Regions from separate parts of the Mesorhizobium sp. WSM4809 genome, predicted to be linked through region 3. Evidence: riboswitches for the same ligand, from Rfam matches in the RefSeq annotation. Region 3 holds a riboswitch; each other region holds the start of a gene.
The links. Region 3 has a riboswitch for cobalamin ahead of metE (5-methyltetrahydropteroyltriglutamate--homocysteine S-methyltransferase). Riboswitches for the same ligand answer to the same signal wherever they lie in the genome.
Positions count from the first base shown of each region.

Region 1: it holds a riboswitch for cobalamin, as region 3 does, so the genes downstream of both, AC0L24_RS17875 (DUF1636 family protein) here and metE (5-methyltetrahydropteroyltriglutamate--homocysteine S-methyltransferase) in region 3, are expected to answer to the same signal.
Region 2: it holds a riboswitch for cobalamin, as region 3 does, so the genes downstream of both, AC0L24_RS16130 (aromatic ring-hydroxylating oxygenase subunit alpha) here and metE (5-methyltetrahydropteroyltriglutamate--homocysteine S-methyltransferase) in region 3, are expected to answer to the same signal.

Region 1 covers NZ_JBVVQW010000006.1:267,935-271,203, reverse strand. Annotated here, with positions in the region: gene AC0L24_RS17885 (cobaltochelatase subunit CobN) at 1-507, opposite strand, end outside; gene cobW (cobalamin biosynthesis protein CobW) at 526-1,578, opposite strand; gene AC0L24_RS17875 (DUF1636 family protein) at 1,581-2,009, opposite strand; cobalamin riboswitch at 2,049-2,252, opposite strand; gene AC0L24_RS17870 (winged helix-turn-helix domain-containing protein) at 2,282-3,269, opposite strand, start outside.
Region 2 covers NZ_JBVVQW010000005.1:446,607-449,875, reverse strand. Annotated here, with positions in the region: gene AC0L24_RS16145 (DUF680 domain-containing protein) at 1-73, opposite strand, end outside; gene AC0L24_RS16140 (DUF680 domain-containing protein) at 141-341, opposite strand; gene AC0L24_RS16135 (DUF680 domain-containing protein) at 443-640, opposite strand; cobalamin riboswitch at 1,149-1,350, shown strand; gene AC0L24_RS16130 (aromatic ring-hydroxylating oxygenase subunit alpha) at 1,466-2,713, shown strand; gene AC0L24_RS16125 (FAD-binding oxidoreductase) at 2,739-3,269, shown strand, end outside.
Region 3 covers NZ_JBVVQW010000026.1:37,416-40,684, reverse strand. Annotated here, with positions in the region: gene metK (methionine adenosyltransferase) at 1-276, shown strand, start outside; gene AC0L24_RS31800 (adenosine kinase) at 384-1,376, shown strand; cobalamin riboswitch at 1,746-1,924, shown strand; partial or broken gene metE (5-methyltetrahydropteroyltriglutamate--homocysteine S-methyltransferase) at 2,039-3,269, shown strand, end outside.

The sequences.
Region 1 (3,269 bases), on a different contig from region 3:
GACGAAAGGCGCATCCGACCCCGCCAGCCGCGCCAATCTCCGCACCAGCGCGCTCATATTCGCCGGGCCGCCCTCGCGGAAATAGTCGAGCAGGCCGTCCAACTCTTCGCGCGGCAACGTCGAGGCTTCGATCAGGCGCAGATCCTCGTCGCGGCATTCGCCGGGCAGCAGTGCCAGCTTTATGCCGCGTTCGCGGGCAGTCGAGGCGAGCTGGTCGCAGCCGTAGCGCCACCAGTCGTAGCCGCCGAGGATGCGCACCAGGATGATCTTGGCGTGGCGGGCGACGCTGTCGACCCAGAGGTCGACGGACATGGGATGGCGCAGGTCACGCAGGGCGGCCAGCCGCATCGAGGGCCGGCGGCCGGCATCGGCCTTCCAGGCGGCTGCCAGTCCGGCGAGATCGCTGTCGGTGAAGGACAGGGCCACGATATCCGCCGGCGTCTGCCGCAGATCGACCGGCTCGGCGAGGTCGTCGAGCGAGGCGGATGTCGTGGTGAGGATGTGCATCGCGACCCGTGTCCGAAATCAGCCGGCGAGTATACGCTCGATCGCCGGGCGGTTCAGCCCCTTCAGGCCGATGACGACGAGACGCGAGCGGCGGTCGTCCTGCGCGGTCCAGGCGCGGTCATAGTAATGATTGACGCGCGGCCCGACGGCCTGCAGCAAGAGCCGCATCGGCTTGCCGCCGACTTCGACGAAGCCTTTTACGCGCAGCACGTTCTCTTCTTCTGCGACGGTGGCGACGCGCTTTGCCAGCTCGTCCGGATTGGCGATCGAGGCAATGTCGACGATGAAGGTGTCGAAGTCGTCATGCTCGTGGTCGAACGCGCCGTCATGATGGGACTTGCGGTTCTCGATGTCGTCCTCGACGGCCAGACCGAGCCCGAGCAGCACCGAGGGATCGACCTTGCCATGCGACGTCGGCACGATCTTCACGGCGCGGGCGGAGTGTTCGTTGATGATGGCGTTGGCGCGGGCGGTGCCGGCTGCGTCCATCAGGTCGCTTTTCGACAGGATGATCAGGTCGGCGCAGGCGATCTGATCCTCGAACAGTTCTTCCACCGGGTCGTCGTGGTCGAGCGTCTCGTCCCCGGCGCGCTGCGCCTGCAGAGCATCCATGTCGTTGGCGACGCGGCCTTCGGCCAAGGCCGGCCCGTCGACCACGGCGATGACGCCGTCGACAGTCACCCGGCTTTTCACGCTCGGCCACTGAAAGGCCTGGACCAGCGGCTTGGGCAGCGCCAGGCCCGAAGTCTCGATCAGGATGTGGTCGACCCTCGGCGTCAGCGACAGGATCTTGTCAAGCGCCGGGACGAAATCATCGGCGACGGTGCAGCAGATGCAGCCATTGGCCAGTTCGACGATGTTTTCCTCCGGGCAGGTGTCGATGCCGCAGCCCTTCAGGATCTCGCCGTCGATGCCGATGTCGCCGAATTCGTTGACGATGATGGCTATGCGCTTGCCGCCGGCGTTTTCCAGGAGATGGCGGACCAGCGTCGTCTTGCCGGCGCCGAGGAAGCCGGTGACGACGGTGCAGGGAACGCGGGAGAGGTTCGCAGACGAATCTGGGGCAGTCATGGTCAGTCCTTCAGCAGGTCGAGGGGAGGGATGCGGGCAACGAGGCCGCGCTTCAGGCTATCGGGGCGGCCACGCCAGGGAATGAGACCGTCGGTCGAGGTGGCGAAAAGCTTGGCGCCCGTGACGAGGTCGGCGCCGCTGGTCTCGGTCAGGTCGCCAAAGACATAGCTCCAGCAGCCGTCGCGCAGGATGGCGGCGCTGAGGCGCCGCTTGCAATTGCCAAGGCATTCGACGCTGCGGATGCGGATGTCGTCGCCGGATGCGGCGCGGCGCGTATCCTCCGCCAGCAATTCGCCGGCGCGGGGATGAGCGTCGGAGCCGGTCTCATCGCGACAGGAGGCGCAGACGATGATGGTGACGCCGGCCAAGGCATCATCATGGCCGGACGAAATATCCGCTGTGCCAGCCGAAAAACTGCTGTCGTGGTCCAAAGATCGGGCTCCTTGCCCGGAAACCCGCCGGGCGATCGGATTCTAAAGTCGCAGACGGCAGGTCTCCTGGCTCGCGGGTCATCGCCTTGGGTAGCCGCCTTCCCGGGAACTCCCAGTGGCTTTCGGCCTTGGCTCTTCGCTTACAGTTGCGGGGACAGCCGCGGATTTGGGATTTTGCCCCGCACCGCATTCCCTCTTAGCTCTTGCCGTTGCGGGCAAGAGACCATCTGACCCGGATTTAGGCTTTTGCGGGCGGCGGTGTCAACGCGAGCTTACGACATGGCGATGTCGGCCAGCGCCGGACCCAAATCGCCGGCCGGGGTCACTTCCATGCGCTCAAGACCAAGCCAGCCCTGCATCTGCTTCAATTCCTCGAACAGTTCTGCAGCGGTTTCAGGCGGCGCACCCGGCTCGGCATAGGCCGCATGGACCCGCAGTATGCTGGCCGGACGGTCGGCCTTGAGGTCGACGCGTGCCACGATCCTGTCGCCGAGCAGGAACGGCAGGACATAATAGCCGTATTGCCGCTTGTCGGCAGGCGTGTAGATCTCGATGCGGTAATGGAAATCGAACAGCCGCTCGGTGCGCGATCGTTCGAAGACGACCGGATCGAAGGGCGCCAGCAGGGCGCGGGCCTCGACTTTGCGCGGCAGGCGGGCGTCCCGGTGAAGATAGGCCGGCTTGTCCCAGCCTTCGACACGCACCGGCAGCAATTCGCCTGTTTCGACGAGCTCCTCCAGCCGGCCCTTCATGTCCGCCGGCGAAAGCCGAAAATAATCGCGCAAATCGCCTGAAGTCGCCACGCCGTGGGCGCGGGCGGAAATGCGCAGCAATTCGCGGTGCGCGTCCTCAGGCGTCGGCACCGGCAGATCGAGGACCGCCTGCGGCAGCACGCGCTCGGGCAGATCATAGAAGCGCTCGAAACCGCGACGGTGCGCCGTGGTGATGCGTCCGGCCCAGAACAGCCATTCGAAGGCATGCTTGGCGTGGCTCCAGCCCCACCAGCCGCCCGAGCCTTTCTGGCCTTCGAGCGCGGAAGCGGCGATCGGGCCGCGCTCGGCGACCTGGCGGTAGATCTCCTCGATATAGGCGGCATGTTCGCGGCCCCATTTGGCGAGCCCCAGATACATTTCCTCGCCGCGCTCGGCGCGCTGCATGCGCCAGCGCATCAGCGGGTACGTCTCCACCGGCAGGAAGGAAGCCTCATGCGCCCAGTATTCGAAAACCGTGCGCTTGCGTGTCACCGCGGCATTGTCGAGC
Region 2 (3,269 bases), on a different contig from region 3:
AGTTGTCGCTGCCGGCGAAGGCACTGCCGGTGATGGCCAGAACGGCGGCGGCAGCAATAAGGATCTTGTTCATTTTAGTCTCCTGAATTCTGGATTTCGCCAGACGGCAGACACAGCTGCCGTCGCTTGCGAAATTGGTTTTAGCGACCGAAGAGGTTACGGTCGCTGCCCTGAGCGGGTGTCTGGGCAGCCGGTTCCGAGGTCTTGGTGGAAGCCGTGTACGACTGGTCCACAGCGGCGGCAGGCTGGTTGGCGCCGTTCGAACCGTAGTTGTCGCTGCCCGCGAAAGCGCTGCCGGAGATGGCCAGAACGGCGGCGGCAGCAATGAGGATCTTGTTCATCTTAAATACTCCTGAATGTCTGAATTTCGAATGTCTGAATTTCGAATGTCTGAATTTCGCCAGGGCAGCGGGCGAGCCCGCCGTCGACTGGGAATCGGCTGTTAGTTGTTGCCGAAGAGGTTGTGGTCAGCACCCTGGGCAGGCGCCTGAGCAGCCGGTTCCGACTTCTTGGTCGAAGCGGTGTACGAGCTGTCGACAGCAGTGGCTGCCGCGGCGTTCGAACCGTAGTGGTCGCTACCAGCGAAGGCGCTGCCGGAAATGGCCAGAAGGGCTGCGGCAGTGAGAATGATCTTTTTCATTTTTGTACTCCAGTATCGTCTTTTTCCGTCCGTCTAGCGGCGTGTCTTGGAAATGAAATCGCGTCGTTCGGACAGCCCCGATGTGGGAGGGCAACCCCGCCTTTTCCAATCACGAAGTTGTTCCGTGTGGACCATGAATCCACACCTTGAAATTGTGCCAGGGGAATCTAGAGAGGCATTTTTCCTCTCTATATCAGCATGTTAAGTTTAACCATCCGATGGATCACTGACTGTTTCAAAGGCCCGGCGTTCACACCGTCCTGCACGCACCGTCAACAGAAACGAACCGTTCGGTTCGATTTTAGGTCAAGCTAATAGTCACTTTTCGAAACCGTTAACCTTTTTTGACCCCGCCAAGGGTCGGATTCGGGAAGATCGCAGCCGGCAAGTGGCCGCCCGGGAGGCGGGATTTCGGCCCCAGACGATCTGCGGTGACGTTTCGCATGCCGTGTCGCGCCGCATGGATACGATGTCGTTTTCATGCCGACGGCGCGCCAGCGATCGTGGTTAGATCATACCCATCTCAGGTGCCGCTTCGTGACGACGAGGCGGAGAATTGGGAAGCCGGTCAGAATCCGGCGCTGCCCCCGCAACGGTGGTGGAGTTCAAGTCGCAACGGGAGACCACTGGGCAACTGCCTGGGAAGGTGTCGCGATGGTCCGCAAGGACAACTCCAGAGCCCGGAAACCAGCCCGAGATTTTTAGACTCGACTGATCGCGGTGGGCGGTCAAGAGGTGGATAGCGCATGTCCGGCACCTAGCCGGCCTGGGTTTCAATCCTTCCTCCATCACCACCAGTTCAGTCCTTAGAAACGAGGACAGGACATGGATACCCGCAACGACATGCTGAGGCTCCTGAAGGGGCGCCGGCAAGGCTTTTCGCTGGAGCAGCCCTTCTACACCGATCCAGACTACTTCAAGCTCGACATGGAGCTGATCTGGTATCGCGACTGGCTGTTCATCGGCCATGATTGCGAACTGCCGAAGCCGGGCAGCTACATCACCGTGCAGATCGGCGACTATCCGGTCGTCCTTGTCCGCGACCAGCAAGGCAAGATCAACGCCTTCCACAATTCCTGCCGCCATCGCGGCAGCCGCGTGTGCAACGCGGAAAAGGGTACGGCGGCAAAGCTCGTCTGCCCCTATCATCAGTGGACCTATGAGCTGGACGGCCGCCTGCTGTTTGCCCGCCAGATGGCCGACGGTTTCGACAAGAGTGATTTCGGCCTGAAGCCGGTCGCCTGCGAGAGCGTCGGCGGCTACATCTTCATCTGCCTGGCCAAGGAGCCGGCGGATTTCGCGCCGATGCGGGCGATGATCGAACCTTATCTTTTGCCGCACCGTTTGCGTGAGGCAAAGATCGCCTTTGAGAGCACGATCATCGAGAAGGGCAACTGGAAGCTGGTCTGGGAAAACAACCGCGAGTGCTACCACTGCGTCGCCAATCACCCCGAACTGTGCAAGACCTTCCCCGAGGCTCCGACCGTGACCGGCGTCCAAGGCGCCGACAGCGACCCTGAAATGGTCGCGCACTGGGCCAGATGCGAGGCATCAGGCTTGCCGAGCAAATTCCGCATCGATCCGGCAGGGCAGTACCGCGCCACCCGCGCGCCGCTGCTGCGCGATGCCGTCAGCTACACCATGACGGGAAAACGGGCGGTGAAGAAGAACCTGTCCGACAGCGTTTCAACCGACCGCATCGGCTCCTTGCTGCTTTATCATTATCCGACAACCTGGAACCATATCCTCGGCGACCATGCCGTCACCTTCCGCGTGCTGCCGATCAGTGCCACGGAAACCGCGGTGACGACGAAATGGCTCGTCCACAAGGATGCGGTCGAAGGCGTCGACTACGACCTCGCTGAGCTCACCCATGTCTGGACCGAGACCAACGACCAGGACCGCCGCATCGTCGAGGAAAACGCCTTCGGCATCCTGTCGCCGGCCTACGAACCAGGCCCCTATTCGGAGCTGCATGAGGGCGGCGTGATCCAGTTCGTCGAGTGGTACGCGTCGTTCATCGGGCCGCGCCTTGCCGAAGGCGGCCGGCCGGCCCTGCGCAGCGTCGCCTAGCTCAGGGGACAAGAGGATGAATGCGATGACGGACCTTGGCCTCTATCGCCATCTCGACCAGATGACGCCCTGGAACGACCGGCTGCAGGTGCTGGAAGTGATCGGCGTCAGCGACGAAGCGCCGGACGTGAAGACCTTCACCTTCCGCTCCGACAACCAGACCTGGTTCCGCTACAAGCCGGGCCAGTTCGTGACGCTGGAACTGCCGACATCGGACGGGCCGCTGATGCGCACCTACACGCTGTCGTCCTCGCCGTCGCGGCCGTTCTCGATCGCGGTGACGGTCAAGGCACAGGCGGGCAGCACCGGTACGCGCTGGATGTTCGACCATCTGACGCCCGGTTCGCACGTCAAGGCCTACGGGCCGACCGGCGACTTCTCGCTGCATAGCCACCCGGCGGCCAAATATCTGTTCATTTCGGCGGGCTCCGGCGTGACGCCGATGATGTCGATGCTGCGCTGGTTGAACGACTGTGCGCCATGGACAGATGTCGGCTTCGTCAACTGTGCGCGCCGCCCGGAAGAGATCATTTTCCGCAAGGAACTCGAGCTGCTC
Region 3 (3,269 bases):
CAGCTTGCTTACGCGATCGGTGTCGCCGCGCCGGTCTCTGTCCTCGTCAATACATTCGGAACCGCAAAGATTGATGAAAAGAGGATCGAGCGCGCCGTCCTTGAGCTTTTCGATCTCCGGCCGAAAGGCATCATCAAGGCGCTTGATCTCTTACGGCCGATTTACCGCAAGACCGCGACATACGGACACTTCGGCCGCGAAGAGCCGGAGTTCAGCTGGGAAAAGACGGACAGAGCTGACGAGCTGTTGCGTGAGGCAGGACCGGCAGCCGCGTGAGGCGCCGGTATTGGACGCGTCGGCATAGAGCGACCGATTCCACACTCGTAAGAAACACCCGCTAAGGCGTGGCAAGAAGCCGGCTCGGGTTTTTGGCGGAGATTTTGATGCCGGATCATGACGTGCTTTGCATCGGCAATGCCATTGTCGACATCATCGCCCAGTGCGACGAGGAATTCCTCGAGACCAACGGCATCATCAAGGGCGCGATGAACCTCATCGACACTAAGCGCGCCGAACTGCTCTACAGCCGCATGGGCCCAGCGATCGAGGCGTCCGGCGGCAGCGCCGGCAACACGGCGGCCGGCGTTGCCTCCTTCGGGGGCCGCGCCGCCTTCTTCGGCAAGGTCTCCAACGACGCGCTGGGTGAGATCTATGCGCATGACATCCATGCCCAGGGCGTCGCCTTCGACACCAAGCCGCTTCAGGGCGAGCCGCAGACGGCACGCTCGATGATCTTCGTCACCCCCGACGGCGAGCGCTCGATGAACACCTATCTCGGCGCTTGCGTCGAGCTCGGGCCGGAGGATGTCGAGGCCGACAAGGCGTCGGGCGCCAAGGTCACCTATTTCGAGGGTTATTTGTGGGATCCGCCGCGGGCCAAGGAGGCGATCCGGCAGACGGCCAAGCTGGCGCACGCGGCGGGCCGCGAAGTGTCGATGACCTTGTCGGATTCGTTTTGCGTCGACCGCTACCGCGACGAGTTCCTCGACCTGATGCGCTCGGGCACCGTCGACATCGTCTTCGCCAACAGCCATGAGATCAAGTCGCTCTACCAGACCTCGTCCTTCGACCAGGCGCTCGCCCAGATCCGCAAGGACTGCAAGATCGCAGCCGTGACGCGCTCGGAAAAAGGCTCGGTCATCGTGCGCGGCGACGAGACCGTGGTCATCCAAGCGACGGCCATAAAGGAGCTGGTCGACACGACGGGCGCCGGCGATCTCTATGCCGCCGGCTTCCTGCACGGCTACACGCAAGGCCGTGACCTGCAGACCTGCGGCGACCTTGGCTCGCTGGCCGCCGGATTGGTGATCCAGCAGATCGGCCCGAGGCCCCGGCAGAATCTGCGCCGCGAGGCTGAGCAGGCGGGGCTGTTGTAGGGCAGCATCTCGGCCACGTATTGCCCACCTTCCGTTGTGCAGGCTGTCCAGACAAGCGCGTGTAAATCGAACGTACCAGTCCGAGAAGCATGCCGGTTTTTCTCAAAATTCCTGATTGTTGAGGCTCAGGAACGTTGTCGCACTTCGGGCCAGTACTGCCGCCCGATGATGAATGGCCAACACGCGCCCTTTGACGAAGTCGTTTTGAGACGGGATCGTACAAGAGGCAGATTGCCCGAGGGGCGAGCCACAGTCTGCACACACCGGAAAGTCGCTCAGAAGGCTCAGCTCTACGGGGACATGGAAACAAGCCGCAAGCGAACAATCCACATAAACACATAAACATTTCTTTATACGGCATTGACAAGAAAGTGGGCTGCACCGCAAGGCGCTGCCGTAGCGGAGCTAAGTGGGAAGCCGGTGCAATGCTGGCGCTGCCCCTGCTGTAAGCGGCGAGCCAAACCCATCAATGTCACTGGGGCGAACTGCCCCGGGAAGACGGGGCAGAGGCTGTGACCCGCAAGACCTGCCACGGCTAACAACGTCCACGGGCGGGGTGTCTGGTGGCCGCGGCAGCTCGGCGTTGATGCCGGCCTGCTAGCGCCTTCCTTTTCCCCGCCCCACCATCGGGGTATGGAATGAATGTCTCCCAGCAAGTTCCCATAGCAACGCTTGGCGTGCCGCGTATCGGTCGCCGGCGAGAACTGAAATTCGCGCTCGAAAGCTACTGGTCCGGAAAATCTTCTGCTGCCAACCTTCTGGCGACGGCGAAGGCGTTGCGTGCCGCCAGCTGGAGCGAACAGCACGACCGCGGCGTGTCGAAAATTCCGTCGAACGATTTCTCACTGTATGACCATGTGCTCGACACCGCAGCAATGGTCGGCGCCGTCCCAGCTCGTTACGGCTGGACGGGCGGCGAGGTCCCGCTCGACATCTACTTCGCGATGGCGCGCGGGACGCAGGGCGACACCGCGGGTTGCGGACCGGCCAGGGCCCAAGCCTTGTCCGAAGGCAGGGAGGCCGTAACAGGCGGGCTGAAGGCTTCTGATGAGGCGGCCGCCGCGCGCGCAATGTCGACAAAGGCCATAATCCGCTCGTCCGCGGGCGCGTCAGCAGCATTGACGGCGCCATGAAGCAACGAAAGAGCGCATTTGCCAAGCGCTCGAGAGTCCAGGCTGACACGCTCGCCCTGCCGCTGTTCCCGACGACGACCATCGGGTCCTTCCCGCAGACGCCCGAGGTGCGCAGGGCACGCTCCGCTCATGCGAAGGGTCGGCTGAGCTATATCGACTACCTTGACCTTCCTGAAGAAAGAGACTGAGGGCGCCGTTCGTTGGCAGGAGGAGATCGGGCTCGACGTGCTGGTACATGGCGAGTTCGAACGCAACGATATGGTGCAGCATTTCGGCGAGCAGTTGTCCGGCCTCGCCTTCACCCAGCATGGCTGGGTGCAAAGTTACGGCTCCCGGCTCGTGCGCCCTCCCATTATCTTCGGCGACGTATCGCGGCCCAATCCGATGACGGTTCTCTGGTGGCAATTTGCCCAGTCGCTGACGAAAAAGCCGGTGAAGGGCATGCTCACTGGCCCAGTGACGATTCTTAACTGGGTTTTGTGCGCGACGACGTACCCCGCGCCGAGGTCTGCCGCCAGATCGCACTCGCCATCCGCGATGAAGTGGCCGACCTCGAGAAAGCTGGCGCAAGGGTGATCCAGATCGATGAGGCCGCGTTTCGCGAAGGCTTGCCCCTGCGAAAGTCCGATTGGAAACATTATCTCGGCTGGGCTGTCGAATGCTTCCGGCTCGCCTCGACGGGTGTAGAGGACGCGACCCAAATTCACACCCACATGTGCTATTCGGAGTTCAATGAGATCATCGACTCGATCGCTGAACT